2 regions of the Streptomyces mobaraensis genome follow, and region 1 is predicted to be linked to the other one. Evidence: predicted binding sites of a transcription regulator. Region 1 holds the regulator's gene; the other holds the start of a gene.
The links. Region 1 encodes HrcA, which represses chaperone genes, less so after heat shock. Its sites were predicted from a motif close to TTNGCACTCNGNNNNNCNGAGTGCNAA; they were not measured.
Positions count from the first base shown of each region.

Region 2: a site for HrcA is predicted at 3,821-3,847, ahead of groL (chaperonin GroEL). Genes of this name have one in related genera too.

Region 1 is NZ_CP083590.1:5,091,005-5,098,488, reverse strand. It holds gene K7I03_RS22235 (bacteriocin immunity protein) at 192-407, opposite strand; gene K7I03_RS22230 (16S rRNA (uracil(1498)-N(3))-methyltransferase) at 624-1,373, opposite strand; gene K7I03_RS22225 (nitronate monooxygenase) at 1,370-2,407, opposite strand; gene dnaJ (molecular chaperone DnaJ) at 2,637-3,773, opposite strand; gene hrcA (heat-inducible transcriptional repressor HrcA) at 3,774-4,790, opposite strand; gene K7I03_RS22210 (MBL fold metallo-hydrolase) at 5,032-5,778, shown strand; gene K7I03_RS22205 (DUF3097 domain-containing protein) at 5,812-6,639, shown strand; gene K7I03_RS22200 (Uma2 family endonuclease) at 6,636-7,220, opposite strand; gene hemW (radical SAM family heme chaperone HemW) at 7,305-7,484, opposite strand, start outside.
Region 2 is NZ_CP083590.1:3,142,978-3,150,461, forward strand. It holds gene tgmC (ATP-grasp peptide maturase system methyltransferase) at 1-553, shown strand, start outside; gene K7I03_RS13390 (PTS transporter subunit EIIC) at 690-2,024, shown strand; gene groL (chaperonin GroEL) at 2,073-3,695, opposite strand; gene K7I03_RS13400 (cold-shock protein) at 4,130-4,333, opposite strand; gene K7I03_RS13405 (MoaD/ThiS family protein) at 4,802-5,077, opposite strand; gene thrC (threonine synthase) at 5,283-6,575, opposite strand; SAM riboswitch class I at 6,593-6,727, opposite strand; gene K7I03_RS13415 (glucosyl-3-phosphoglycerate synthase) at 6,892-7,484, shown strand, end outside.

The DNA of each region.
Region 1 (7,484 bases):
ACCGGTCGGCCAGGCGAGGTGGACCGGCAGGTCCTCGGCACGTGCGGCCCGGAGTCGGCACCACGTGGCCGCACGGGAGCAACTCGGAGGCGGGCCGTACGAAGTACTCAGGCGAGCGGCTGTACGGCGCTCTCCCGGCTCATGGAGATCATCTTGGCAGAGCGCCTCGATGGATCACAGGGGCCGTCGGATCACAGCGCGATGGGCCGGTAGGCCAGCGCCGCGTCGACGACCTGTTCGGCGGAGAGCTCGGGCCGTTGGTGGTACATCAGGTCGATGACGGCGGGATGGAGCACGCTGCGCTCGAACTCTGCGACCAAGGCGTCGTGTTCCGCTTCGGAGGCTCCCTCGCCGTCCATGATCCGGCGTACCAGCCGGACGAGTCCGTCCCGTTCCATGGCGGTCATCTCCTACCTCCTCGGCCCGTCGCCGTCCCGGCCTCGATCGGGGACGGACGTGAAGCCCACGACCGGCCCGTACGCCGGCCACCGCCCCGCGGTGGTGTGGTACGCGAGGAAGTCGACGTGATCGGGGGTCCCGACCCGTCGGTGATCCAGCGCCGATCCCGGAATGGCCGTCCGGCGCGTACCGACCGGCCGTCGCCCCGGCCCGCCCGTCGGGCCTCAGCTCCACCGCCCCGTCCGCCCCAGCAGCAGCGCCGTCGCCGCCGTGCCCGCCGTGGAGGTGCGGAGGACGCTGGGGCCGAGGCGGTAGGGGTGGGCGCCGGCGGCTTCGAAGGCCGCCAGTTCCTCGGGGGAGACGCCGCCCTCGGGGCCGACGACGAGGACGATGTCGCCGGTCTCCGGGAGGCCGGCGGTGGCGAGGGGGGTGCTGCCCTCCTCGTGGAGGACGGCGGCGAAGGCGGCGTCGGCGAGGAGGGCGGCGACCTGGCGGGTCGTCATCAGGTCGGCGACGTCCGGGAAGCGGAGGCGGCGGGACTGCTTGCCGGCCTCTCTCGCCGTCGCGCGCCACTTGCCGAGGGACTTCAGGCCGCGGTCGCCCTTCCACTGGGTGACGCAGCGGGAGGCGGCCCAGGGGACGACCGCGTCGACGCCGGTCTCCGTCATGGTCTCGACGGCGAGTTCGCCGCGGTCGCCCTTGGGGAGGGCCTGGACGACGGTGATCCGCGGCTGGGGCAGCGGCTCGGAGCGGACGGAGGTGACGGCGACATCGAGGTGGTCCTTGCCGCTGACGGCGGCCACCGTGCCGTGCGCGCCCGTGCCCCGGCCGTCCGTCAGCACGATGTCCTCGCCGACGCGCAGCCGGCGGACGGAGACGGCGTGCCGGCCCTCGGGGCCGTCGAGGGGGAAGACGGTGCCGGGGAAGACGCCCGTGAGGGAGTCCTCCTCGACCAGGAAGACCGGCGCTGTCATGAGTCGCTCCCTCGCGATGGTGCTGTCAAGGACGCGCGGGCCGCGTCGAGTTCGGTGGCCAGGACCTCGACGAGGCGGGCCGCCGGGAGGTCGCGGGCCAGGCGGTGGCCCTGGCCCGCCCACAGGTTGACGGCCTGCGGGTCGCCCGCCGCGGCGGCGGCCTTGCGCAGGCCGGCCGTCAGGTAGTGGACCTGGGGGTAGGCGGCGGGGGCGTAGGGGCCGTGCTCCCGGATGAATCGGTTCACCAGGCCGCGGGCCGGGCGCCCGGAGAAGGCGCGGGTCAGTTCGGTGCCGGTGAACAGCGGGTCGGTCAGCGCCCGTTTGTGCAGCTCGCTCGCGCCGGACTCGGGGCAGGCGAGGAACGCCGTGCCGAGCTGCGCGGCACAGGCGCCCGCGGCGAGCACGGCCGCTATCTGGGCGCCGCGCATCAGCCCGCCGGCGGCGAACAGCGGCAGCGGGACCGCCTCGCGGACCTCGGTGAGCAGGGCGAGCAGCCCGGCACCGGCCCCGGCGCCGTCCAGCCGGGGATCGTCGTGGTGGGTGCCCTGGTGTCCGCCGGCCTCGACGCCCTGGACGCAGAGCGCGGCGGCGCCCGCCTCCCACGCGGCCCGCGCCTCGGCGACGGAGGTGACGGTCACCGCCGTCACCGTGCCGGCCGCGGCGAGCGCCGCGAGGTCCTCGGCGGACGGGCAGCCGAAGGTGAACGAGACGACCGGAACCGGATCATCCAGGAGGATGGCGAGCTTGGCCTCGTAACCGTCGTCGGTGGCCTGGTCCCAGTCGCCCAGGGGCGCGTCGTACCAGGTGGCCTCGCCCGCGAGTTGCTCGGCGTAGACCTCGACGGCCGCGGGGTCCGCGGCGGGCGGCTGCGGCATGAACAGGTTGACGCCGAAGGGCCGGGACGTACGGGCGCGGAGCTGCTTGATCTCCTCGTACATCGCGGCCGGCGTCTTGTAGCCGGCGGCGAGGAAACCGAGGCCGCCGGCCTCGGAGACGGCCGCGGCGAGCGGCGGGCAGGAGCCGCCGCCCGCCATCGGGGCCTGCACGATCGGGTGCCGGAACAGGCCGGTCAGCGCGGTGTCCCCAACGGGTTCCCCTACGGATTCCCCAACGGATTCAAAGGCCATGACCACATCGTGTCACGCCCCTGGGACCGCGCCGAACGGAACCCGGGCCGCGCCGGAAACGAGCCCGGGCCGTATCCCGACGAACCGGGTCGGCGCCGGCCCGGCCCCGGGCACTTCTCCGGATCCGGCCCGTCCGCTAGCGCCCGTTGAACGCGTCCTTGAGCCGCGAGAACAGCCCCTGCTGCCCCGGCTTGAACTCGCCCGTCGGCCGCTCCTCGCCACGGATCTTGGCGAGCTGCCGGAGCAGCTCCTCCTGCTGCGCGTCGAGCTTGCCGGGCGTCGTCACCTCGACGTGCACGATGAGGTCGCCGCGCCCGCCGCCGCGCAGGTGCGTGACGCCGCGCTGGTGCAGCGGGATCGCCTGGCCGGACTGGGTGCCGGGCCGGATGTCGATCTCCTCCAGGCCGTCCAGCGTCTCCAGCGGCACCTTGGTGCCCAGCGCCGCCGCGGTCATCGGGATGGTGACCGTGCAGTGCAGGTCGTCACCGCGCCGCTGGAAGACCGGGTGCGGCTTCTCGTGGATCTCGACGTAGAGGTCGCCGGCCGGGCCGCCGCCGGGGCCGACCTCGCCCTCGCCCGCGAGCTGGATGCGGGTGCCGTTGTCGACACCGGCGGGGATCTTGACCGTCAGCGTGCGGCGGGACCGGACGCGGCCGTCGCCGGCGCACTCCGGGCACGGCGTCGGCACGACCGTGCCGAAGCCCTGGCACTGCGGGCACGGACGGGAGGTCATGACCTGGCCCAGGAACGAGCGGGTGACCTGCGAGACCTCACCGCGGCCGCGGCACATGTCACAAGTCTGCGCGGACGTGCCGGGGGCAGCGCCCTCGCCGCTGCACGTGGTGCAGACGACGGCCGTGTCGACCTGGATCTCCTTGGTCGTGCCGAACGTCGCCTCGTCCAGGTCGACTTCCAGCCGGATCATCGCGTCCTGGCCCCGGCGGGTGCGCGAGCGCGGGCCGCGCTGCGACGCCTGGCCGAAGAAGGCGTCCATGATGTCGGAGAAGTTGCCGAACCCGGCACCGAAGCCGCCGGCGCCACCGCCGCCGCCCGAGGACGAGAGCGGGTCGCCGCCGAGGTCGTAGACCTGCTTCTTCTGCGGGTCCGAGAGCACCTCGTAAGCGGCGTTGATCTCCTTGAACCGCTCCTGCGTCTTCGGGTCCGGGTTGACGTCCGGGTGCAGCTCGCGGGCGAGGCGGCGGAAGGCCTTCTTGATCTCGTCCTGCGAGGCATCGCGCCGTACGCCCAGGACCGCGTAGTAGTCCGTGGCCACTTACGACTCCGCCAGGATCTGTCCGACGTAACGTGCCACTGCGCGTACCGCTCCCATCGTTCCGGGGTAATCCATGCGGGTCGGTCCGACCACGCCGAGTTTGGCGACGGCTTCGTCGCCCGAACCGTAGCCGACGGCGACGACGGATGTGGAGTTCAGGCCCTCGTGGGCGTTCTCATGACCGATGCGCACGGTCATGCCCGAGTCCGTGGCCTCGCCGAGCAGCTTGAGGAGGACGACCTGCTCCTCCAACGCCTCCAGCACGGGCCGGATCGTCAGCGGGAAGTCATGCCCGAAACGGGTGAGATTGGCGGTGCCGCCGATCATCAGCCGCTCCTCGGTCTCCTCGACCAGGGTCTCCAGGAGAACGGCCAGGACCGTCGAAACGGTTCCGCGATCGTCCTGCTCGAAGGAGTCGGGGAGATCCTGCACCAGCTGCGGCACATCCGTGAACCGCCGGCCCACGACGCGGCTGTTGAGCCGCGCCCGCAGATCCGCCAGCGCCACCTCGCCGACCGGCGCCGGGCAGTCGACCATCCGCTGCTCGACCCGCCCGGTGTCCGTGATCAGCACCAGCATCACCCGCGCGGGGGCGAGCGGCAGCAGCTCCACGTGCCGGACGGTCGACCGGGTCAGCGACGGGTACTGCACGACCGCCACCTGCCGGGTGAGCTGCGCCAGCAGCCGCACCGTGCGGGCCACCACGTCGTCCAGGTCGACCGCGCCGTCCAGGAAGTTCTGGATCGCGCGCCGCTCTGCGGAGGACAGCGGCTTGACGCCCGCCAGCCGGTCGACGAAGAGGCGGTAGCCCTTGTCGGTCGGGATCCGGCCGGCGCTGGTGTGGGGCTGGGCGATGAACCCCTCCTCCTCCAGCACCGCCATGTCGTTGCGCACCGTCGCCGGGGACACGCCGAGGTGGTGACGCTCGGTGAGGGCCTTGGAGCCGACGGGCTCCTCGGTGCCCACGTAGTCCTGGACGATGGCACGCAGGACCTTGAGCCTGCGTTCGCTCAGCATCCGCGCACACCTCCAGTCCAGCGGTCCAGCCGTCTCGCGGGGTCTTCCCCGGGTCTTACCCGGGTCTCGTGCCTGGCACTCAAAGGTCACGAGTGCCAAACCCCACACGTCAGTGTACGGCGGTCCACCACGGCCACGGCAAGGCAGTCGCGCTCCGTATCCGATCCGCCGTCCGATCCGCGTCCGATCCGTGTGCGCCGCCGGACGGGTCACCGTACCGCGCGCGCGTTAGGTTCCCGGCATGGGAAACCACGGAGGAACGGACCAGGAGCAGCACAGGGGGGCGCGCTGGGAACGGCTCGCGCCGGGGGTGGCCCGGCGCAGGCTGCCGCGCTGGGACGCGACGACGGGGGCGGTCGTCGGGGCGGCGGGCGTCCTGGTCGTGGACACGGGGGCGACGCTCCGTGAGGGCGCGGAGATCGAGCGGGAGGTGCGGGAGCTCTTCGGGCGGCCCGTGACGCACATCGCACTCACGCATGGCCACTTCGACCACGTCTTCGGCACCGCCGCGTTCGCGGGCGCGGCGGTGTACGGGGCGGCGGGGCTCGCCGATCAGCTCGCCCCCGGGGAACTGCGGGAGGACGCGGTCCGGTACGGGATGGACGCGCGCGACGCCGCCGAGGCCGCGGCCCGGCTGGTGGCCCCGGCCCACGAGGTCGCCGACCGTTCGGAGCTCGACCTGGGCGGCGGGCGGCGGGTCCGGCTCGTCGCCCTCGGAGCCGCCCACAGCGGCCACGACCTGGCCGTCCTGGTGCCGGGCGACGGCGGGGCCCCGGACGTCGTCTTCTGCGGCGACCTGGTCGAGGAGTCCGGCGAACCGCAGGCCGGCCCCGACGCCACACCGGCCGCCTGGCCGGCCGCGCTGGACCGGCTGCTGGCCCTCGGAGGCGACGACGCGGTGTACGTCCCGGGGCACGGCGCGGCGGTCGACGCCCGGTTTGTCCGTGAGCAACGCAACGCGCTGGCACGGCGCTTCGGCGTGTCGTAGGCCGGAAGGGCGGGTTTTTCCTATCGTCTGCGCGTGCGCAGCAGACAGTACGACCCCGACCTGACGCCTCCCTGGAAGCGGAACGTCCCCGTCCCGGAGGTGCCGGCCGAACCGGACCTGGTGGTGGAGGAGGTCACGACCGGCTTCTGCGGGGCGGTCGTCCGCTGCGAGAAGACCGCGCAGGGGCCGACCGTGACCCTGGAGGACCGCTTCGGCAAGCACCGCGTCTTCCCGCTGGAACCGCGCGGCTTCCTGCTGGAGGGCCGCGTCGTCACTCTCGTCCGTCCGACAGCCCCTCGCACCCCTAAGGCGCCGGCCCGTACGGCCTCCGGCTCGATCGCCGTCCCCGGCGCCCGGGCGCGCGTGGCGCGGGCCGGACGGATCTACGTCGAGGGGCGGCACGACGCCGAACTGGTGGAACGCGTCTGGGGCGACGACCTGCGCATCGAGGGCGTCGTCGTCGAGTACCTGGAGGGCGTCGACGACCTCCCGTCCATCGTCCGCGACTTCGCCCCCGGACCCGACGCGCGGCTGGGCGTCCTGGTGGACCACCTGGTGCCGGGATCGAAGGAGTCGCGCATCGCGGCGGAGGTCACGGGCGAGCACGTGCTCGTCGTCGGGCACCCGTACGTGGACGTGTGGGAGGCGGTGAAGCCGTCGTCCGTGGGGATCGCGGCGTGGCCGTCCGTGCCGCGGGGGCAGGACTGGAAGACGGGGATGTGCCGGGCGCTGGGCTGGCCGGCGAACACGGGGGCGGCGTGGCAGCGGATCCTGGCGGGGGTGCGGTCGTACAAGGACCTGGAGCCGGAGTTGCTGGGGAGAGTCGAGGAATTGATCGATTTTGTGACGGCCGGGGTTTAGCAGGGGTCACCGGGCAGCGTGCGGAAGCCGGACGTGTCCAGGGAGACGCCCATCAGGTCGAGCGGCACGGGCTCGCCGAACTTGCTGGTGCGTTCTGTCCGGTAGTCGGCTTCCTCACCGACGCCGAAAGGCTCGGTCAGCAGGACGCACTTGGCGGCGAACGGATCGATGATCAGGTAGGCGGGGACACGGCCGGCCGCGTACATCGAGCGCTTCTCGTGATAGTCGCGGAGGGCGCTGGTCTTGGAGACGACCTCCACGAGCAGAGTGGCGGCCGCGGCGGGGACCAGTCGGCCAGGGCCCTCGAACGCTCCTCGCTCGATCACCAGCAGATCCGGCTGCGGTTCGCTGTTCTCACCGGGGATGGCGATGTCCTGGGTCGTCTTCCGCTGCCATCGGTCGCCGGGAACCTGGTCCCGGACGAGCTCGACGATGTCGTTGTGAACCCAGTCTGGCCCCGCCATCATCACGATGTCCCCCCGCAACAACTCGATCTTGTACCCCTCGAAGACCTCGGGGTGCTCGTCAATGAGCGCGATCAGTCGTTCGTCCACAGCCATCATCTCCGTGGTCCTCCGCATCGCCGCTCCTGGTTTCGGCGACAGCCCTAGGGAGAGGCTAGGCGCAGACGGGGGCGATACGCGTCAGTTCACCCGATCAGGTAATCAGTCCACCAGGTCCCGCACCACCGCGTCCGCCAGCAGCCGCCCCCGCAGCGTGAGCACGGCGCGCCCGGCCTCGTACGGCGCGCGCTGGAGCAGGCCGTCCGCCAGGGCCTTCTCCGCCGCCGCGAGCCCCGCCGGCTTCAGGAGGGACAGCGGGCAGCCGTCCACCAGGCGCAGTTC
Region 2 (7,484 bases), 1.9 Mb from region 1:
GCGGCCCGGGGGCACGGTCCTGACCACGATGACCGGATGGCTGTACGGCTCCGGCCTCGTCCGGCTGACCGTCGGAGAGGACTGCACGGCCGAGGGCCGGTTTCTGCCCGGCACGGTGTCGTTCATGATCGCTCGAACTCAGGCGCCGCCGGCCCTCACCGGCATCTCGGAACTTCTCGCCCAGGGCGCCGTGGAACGGCCCACGCGTGTCGGCCCCGCCGTGCTGAGTGACTGGACGCCGCAGTTCGTGGCGCAGCTCGCCATTCCGGGCGCTCAGTATGTGGGCATGCGCACGGGCGACGGCCCGATGCTGGACCACATTGTCGACCGGGACGCCGGGTCCTTCGCCACACTCATCCCGGACGGTAGCGGCGGATTCATCGTTCGCCAGGGCGGCCCGGTTCGCCTCTGGGACGCCGTCGAGGAGGCGATCGACACATGGGAGGCGGCCGGTGCGCCGCCACAGACCGCCTTCGGTCTGACCGTCACCCCTGATCACCAGAAGGTCTGGCTCGGCTCCCCCGACGGGCCGGGTTGGCTCCTGCGCCTTTAAGCCCGTCCGGCGTTTGAGGACGAGCGGCGAAGCCGCGAAAAGGGGGTCTGGGGGCTTGCCCCCAGGAAACGGCGAAAGGGCGGGACCGGGGCACCCAACCGTTACAAACGGCGCCCCCGCGTGGGACACATCCCCCATGCCCACCGAGCACCCTCTCGCCACCACCCTCCTCCCCCTCCTCGGAGGCCCCACCAACCTCCGCTCCCTCACTCACTGCATGACCCGCCTCCGCGCAGACGTGGCGGACCCCGCCCTCGTTCGGACGGCGGAGCTCCGGGCCGCTCCCGGCGTCCTCGGAGTGGTCGTGGACGGCACGGCCGTCCAGATCGTTCTCGGCCCGGGCAAGGTCACCCAAGTGGCCGCCGCCCTCCGCGCCGAGCGCCGGGCGCGCACCGCCGCCCCCTCCGGACAACTCCTCCGCCGCGTAGCCCAGATCTTCATCCCCCTCATCCCCGCCCTCATCGGCTGCGGCATCATCGCCGGCCTCGCCGGCCTGCTCGCCAATCTCCAGTGGGCGCCCGCCCTCGTGCCGGCGCTGAACGCCGTCGCGTCCGGGTTCATGGCGCTGATCGGCGTCTTCGTCGGGTACCAGACGGCGAAGGAGTTCGGTGGGACGCCGGTTCTCGGCGGAGCCGTCGCGGCGGTCGCCGTCTGGCCGGGGGTGGGGCAAGTGGAGGCGTTCGGGCGGGGGTTGACGCCCGGGCAGGGCGGGGTGCTCGGGGCCCTGGCCGCGGCGCTGCTGGCCGTGGCCGTGGAACGCGGGTGCCGGCGCGTCGTCCCCGAGGCGCTGGACGTTCTGCTCACCCCGGCGCTCACCGTGCTGCTGCCGGGGCTGGCGACGCTGTACGGGCTGATGTGGGCGGCGGGTGAAGCGTCAAGCGCCGTCGGCCAGTTCGCGGACTGGCTGCTGTCGCACGGGGGTGCCGTGGCGGGGTTCGTGCTGGGCGGGCTGTTCCTGCCGCTGGTGATGCTGGGGCTGCATCAGGCACTGATCCCGGTCCACGCCACGCTGATCGCCGAGCGGGGCAGCACGGTCCTGCTGCCGATCCTCGCCATGGCGGGCGCGGGCCAGGTGGGGGCGGCGGTCGCCGTCTACCTGCGGCTGCCGGACGACATCTCGGTGCGGCGGACGGTGCGTTCCGCGCTTCCGGCTGGACTGCTGGGGGTCGGCGAGCCGTTGGTCTACGGGGTGTCGCTGCCGCTGGGGCGGCCCTTCGCGACGGCCTGTGTGGGAGGCGCCTTCGGCGGCGGGTTCGTGGGGTTCATGGCGCAGGGCGGAAGCGGCACGGTGGGCGCGACGGCGATCGGGCCGTCCGGCTGGGCGTTGTTCCCGCTGCTGAGAGGGGATCAAGGGCCGGTCGAGGCGGTGGTGGTGTACGCGGCGGGGCTGCTGGTCGGGTACGCGGCCGGCTTCCTCGCCACGTACTTCTTCGGTTTTCCCCGGAAACGCCCGAGGGCGGCATCCCCGTGATGGGGATGCCGCCCTCGGTCTGCTTCAGGACTGGCGAGCCGGGTCGGCTCAGAAGTCCATCTCGCCACCGGGCATGCCGCCCGGAGCGGCCGCGGCGGCCTTCTCCGGCTTGTCGGCGATGACGGCCTCGGTGGTGAGGAAGAGCGCCGCGATGGAGGCGGCGTTCTGCAGGGCGGAGCGGGTGACCTTCGCCGGGTCGATGATGCCCTCGGCGATCATGTCGACGTACTCGCCGGTCGCGGCGTTGAGGCCGTGGCCGACGGTCAGGTTGCGGACCTTCTCCACGACGACGCCGCCCTCGAGACCACCGTTGACGGCGATCTGCTTGAGCGGGGCCTCCAGGGCCAGCTTGACGGCGTTGGCACCGGTGGCCTCGTCGCCCTCGAGCTCCAGCTTCTCGAACACCTGGGAGGCCTGGAGCAGGGCCACGCCACCACCGGCGACGATGCCCTCCTCGACGGCCGCCTTCGCGTTGCGAACGGCGTCCTCGATGCGGTGCTTGCGCTCCTTGAGCTCGACCTCGGTCGCGGCACCGGCCTTGATGACGGCCACGCCGCCGGCCAGCTTCGCGAGGCGCTCCTGGAGCTTCTCCCGGTCGTAGTCCGAGTCGCTGTTCTCGATCTCGGCGCGGATCTGGTTGACGCGGCCCTGGACCTGGTCGCTGTCACCGGCACCGTCGACGATGGTCGTCTCGTCCTTGGTGATGACGACCTTGCGGGCGCGGCCGAGCAGGTCGAGACCGGCGTTCTCCAGCTTGAGGCCGACCTCCTCGGAGATGACCGTGCCACCGGTGAGGATGGCGATGTCGCCGAGCATGGCCTTGCGGCGGTCGCCGAAGCCCGGGGCCTTGACGGCGACGGACTTGAAGGTGCCGCGGATCTTGTTGACGACCAGGGTCGACAGGGCCTCGCCCTCGACGTCCTCGGCGATGATCAGCAGCGGCTTGCCGGACTGCATGACCTTCTCGAGGAGCGGCAGCAGGTCCTTGACCGAGCTGATCTTCGAGTTGACGATCAGGATGTACGGGTCGTCGAGGGACGCCTCCATACGCTCCATGTCGGTGGCGAAGTACGCCGAGATGTAGCCCTTGTCGAAGCGCATACCCTCGGTGAGCTCCAGCTCCAGACCGAAGGTCTGGGACTCCTCGACGGTGATGACGCCTTCCTTGCCGACCTTGTCCATCGCCTCGGCGATGAGCTCGCCGATCTGGGTGTCGGCGGCGGAGATGGAGGCCGTGGAGGCGATCTGCTCCTTGGTCTCGACGTCCTTCGCCTGCTCCAGGAGGGCGGCGGAGACGGCCTCGACGGCCTTCTCGATACCGCGCTTCAGGGCCATGGGGTTGGCACCGGCGGCCACGTTGCGCAGACCCTCGCGGACCAGCGCCTGGGCGAGGACGGTCGCGGTCGTCGTGCCGTCACCGGCGACGTCGTCCGTCTTCTTCGCGACCTCCTTGACCAGCTCGGCGCCGATCTTCTCGTACGGGTCCTCCAGCTCGATCTCCTTGGCGATGGAGACACCATCGTTGGTGATCGTGGGGGCGCCCCACTTCTTCTCAAGGACGACGTTGCGGCCCTTGGGGCCGAGGGTGACCTTGACGGCGTCGGCGAGCTGGTTCATACCGCGCTCAAGGCCGCGCCGCGCCTCCTCGTCGAACGCGATGATCTTGGCCATGTGAAGTGGTCCTCCCGGACTGGGGGTGGATTGCTCCGGACCGCACAGGCGCCCGCGACGGACGGCCCACATGCTCGGCGGTTCCTTGCCCCGCCGGGCCCGTGGACCTCACCGACGGTCCAAGTCTGTCACTCTCACTGGGAGAGTGCTAAGCCAATGATTAGCACTCGGCACCTCCGAGTGCAAGCGTCCTTCCGAAGACCGGGGTCATCCCGGACACCGTCCCGGAGGGGTTCCGGGCCTCGTTTCGAACGGATCCCGGAGGCGCCCCGGAGACCCTGCCCAGCGGGAGACCGGCGCACTCCCCGCACCGCCGGCCCGGACGGCCGAACAGTCCGTCCACCGAACAGACGAACGGACACGACAAAGGGGTCCGCACCTCCCGGTGCGGACCCCTTTGACAGACTGAGCGATCGGTGGTCGATGCGCCGCGGTCAGGCGGTCACCCTCACCATGTCGGCCTGAGGTCCCTTCTGGCCCTGCGAGATCTCGAACTCGACCCGCTGCCCCTCTTCCAGGGTGCGGTAGCCGTCCATCTGAATCGCGCTGTAGTGGACGAAAACATCCGCACCACCGTCGACCGCGATGAAGCCGTACCCCTTCTCCGCGTTGAACCACTTGACGGTGCCCTGAGCCATGCCTAACTCCCCTATTACTGGCCCTTGCACAGGACCGCACTTCGCGGACCCGGGTCAGACCTCACCCCTTGTGACACCGAGGGGTGTGCGCCGGAACGCGTCGACCGCGGCTGAATGTATCTGCACGGATGCCGTCTGCAACAGGTCAGACGGACGAGAAATACCGGCGTCGCCGAGCGGCGATCTCCACCCAACAGGGGATGTTCCAGGGCAAGTCGGGCCGGACATACACCGGCCAACCCGACAATTCGCACGCGTAATTCCCGCGCAACTTGACGGGTTCTCATATGCGTTCGGCTCTGACACCGGAGGGGGAACGTCCCAACTGTATCGCGCTTCAACAGACGGAATCGCCCCGTCCGCTTAGCGGCCGGGGCGATTCACGGTTCGCGTGTGGTTCCCGTTGCCGGGTGAGTCTCTCGATGCCGTCGGGCGCGCCGCCTCGCGGGCGCTCGGCGTCGCGGGCGCTCAGCCGCCCGCCACCGCCGGGATGATCGACACGCCCGCGCCGTCCGGGGTCGCCGCGGCGAGGCCGCCCTCGAAGCGGACGTCGTCGTCGTTGACGTACACGTTGACGAAGCGGCGCAGTTTGCCGGCGTCGTCGAGGAGCCGGGCGGCGATGCCCGGGTGGTTCTTCTCCAGGTCGCCGATCACCTCGGAGAGGGTGGATCCCTGGGCGGGGACTTCGGCGCGGCCGTCGGTGTAGGTGCGGAGGATGGTGGGGATGCGGACGGTGACGCTCATGGGGTCGCCTTTCTTGTGAGTGGTGTGGCGTGTGTGCGTGCGCGGGGGGGCGCGGGTGGGGTGCCCCAGTCCCGCCCTTTCACCGTTTCTTGCAGGGGCTGCGCCCCCGCACCCACAAGCGCCCTGCGGGGTCAGGGGCGGCAGCCCCAGGAAACGGTGAAAGTGGGGGTACCCCCTCTGGGGGAGGGACCGGGGCCGCCCACCCCTACCCCAGCCCCGCCTCCCGGAAAGCCCCCAAGCTCGGCCTGATCGTCACCGACGGCCCCGCCGCCACCGCGTCCAGCGTCTTCAGCCCGTCCCCCGTGTTCAGCACCACGGTCGTCAGCGAAGGATCCAGCACCCCCGCCTCCAGCAGCTTCCGCGTGACGCCCACCGTCACGCCGCCCGCCGTCTCCGCGAAGATCCCCTCCGTGCGGGCGAGGAGCCGGATGGCGTCCACGATCTCCGGGTCGGTGACGTCCTCGACGGCACCTCCCGTGCGCCGGGCGATGTCGAGCACGTACGGCCCGTCGGCCGGGTTCCCGATGGCCAGGGACTTGGCGATCGTGTCGGGCTTGACGGGACGCACCACGTCCTGGCCGTCCTTGAAGGCGCGGGAGACCGGCGAGCACCCCTCCGCCTGGGCGCCGAAAATGCGGTACGGGCGATCCTCCACCAGCCCGAGGGCGATCAGTTCCCGCAGCCCCTTGTCGATCTTCGTGAGCTGGGAGCCGGAGGCGATGGGGATGACGAGCTGGTCGGGCAGCCGCCACCCCAGTTGCTCGCAGATCTCGTAGGCGAGGGTCTTGGAGCCCTCGCCGTAGTAGGGGCGGAGGTTGACGTTGACGAAGCCCCATCCCTCGCCCAGCGGGTCACCGATGAGCTCGGAGCAGAAGCGGTTGACGTCGTCGTACGTCCCCTCGATGCCGACGAGGTCGCCGCCGTAGACGGCGGCCATGACGATCTTGCCGGCCTCCAGGTCGTGCGGGATGAAGACGCAGGACCGGAGCCCGGCGCGGGCGGCCGCCGCGCCCACCGCGCCGGCCAGGTTGCCGGTCGAGGAGCAGGACAGCGTGGTGAATCCGAAGGCGCGCGCCGCCTCCACCGCGACCGCGACGACGCGGTCCTTGAAGGAGTGCGTGGGGTTTCCGGAGTCGTCCTTGACGTGCAGCTCTCCGGTGACGCCCAGCTCCCTGGCCAGGTTGTCGGCGCGGACGAGCTGGGTGAAGCCGGGCCGGAGGTTGGGCCGGGAGGCGACGTCGGCGGGGACGGGCAGCAGCGGCGCGTACCGCCAGATGTTCGCGGGGCCGGACTCGATGCGCCGGCGCAGGCCCTCGGGGTCGCCGAGCGGCAGCTCGTAGGCGACCTCCAGCGGGCCGAAGCAGGAGGTGCAGGCGAAGACCGGTCCGAGGGGGACGCGCTCGCCGCACTCGCGGCAGGACAGCGCGACGGCGGGACCAAAGGAACCGCCAAAAGAAGTGGTGGCGGAAGTGACGCTTTCGACGGCTTGCACAGCCATGGAGGCGAGGCCCTTTCTCCTCATCTTCCCCGTGGCGAACCTCGCCACGAGACGGAATTGGCACCTTCCCCGCCGGGAGCCTCACAAGGAGACCGGCTGGAGGGTTGCCGGGGCTTCAACGGGCCGTGTCCCTCTGCCCCTCTGGATGAGCGGTATGGCACTGGGCAGCACCCAGGCGTTTGTGCGCGCGGCACCCCCGACATACGGGCGGGCTCCGCGTTGTTCAAGACTGTATCGGAAGGTGCGGCGCGGCGAGAGGGCCGTTTCGCACCGCGAGACAGATCACCACACCGTTCACAAGCGAGGAGTCGTTCACGTGCTGGAAGAGGTGGAGCGCTGGCTGTCCCGGCGGTCCTGGACCGCGGCGGACCGCCCGCTCGACCGGCTGCTCGCCGCGAAGCGCGCGACGGGTACCACGGTCAGCGTCGTCCTGCCCGCGCTGAACGAGGAGGCCACGGTCGGGGACATCACCGCCGCGATCCGCCGCGACCTCATGACGGACGAGATGCCGCTCGTCGACGAGCTGGTGGTCCTCGACTCCGGTTCGACGGACGGCACGGCGCGGGTCGCCGCGGCGGCCGGGGCCCGGGTCGAGCACCGGGACGCCGTGCTCCCCGGCCTGCCCGCCGTCCCCGGCAAGGGCGAGGTGCTGTGGCGGTCCCTGCTGGTGACCTCCGGCGACGTCGTCTGCTTCATCGACGCCGACCTGCGCGACTTCTCGTCCGCCTTCGTCTCCGGGATCGTCGGCCCGCTGCTGACCGACCCGGACGTGGACTTCGTCAAGGCGATGTACGACCGCCCGCTGGGCGAGGCGGCGGGCCAGGGCGGCCGGGTGACGGAGCTGGTCGCCCGCCCGCTGCTCAACCTGCACTGGCCGCGGCTGGCCGGTTTCGTGCAGCCGCTGGGCGG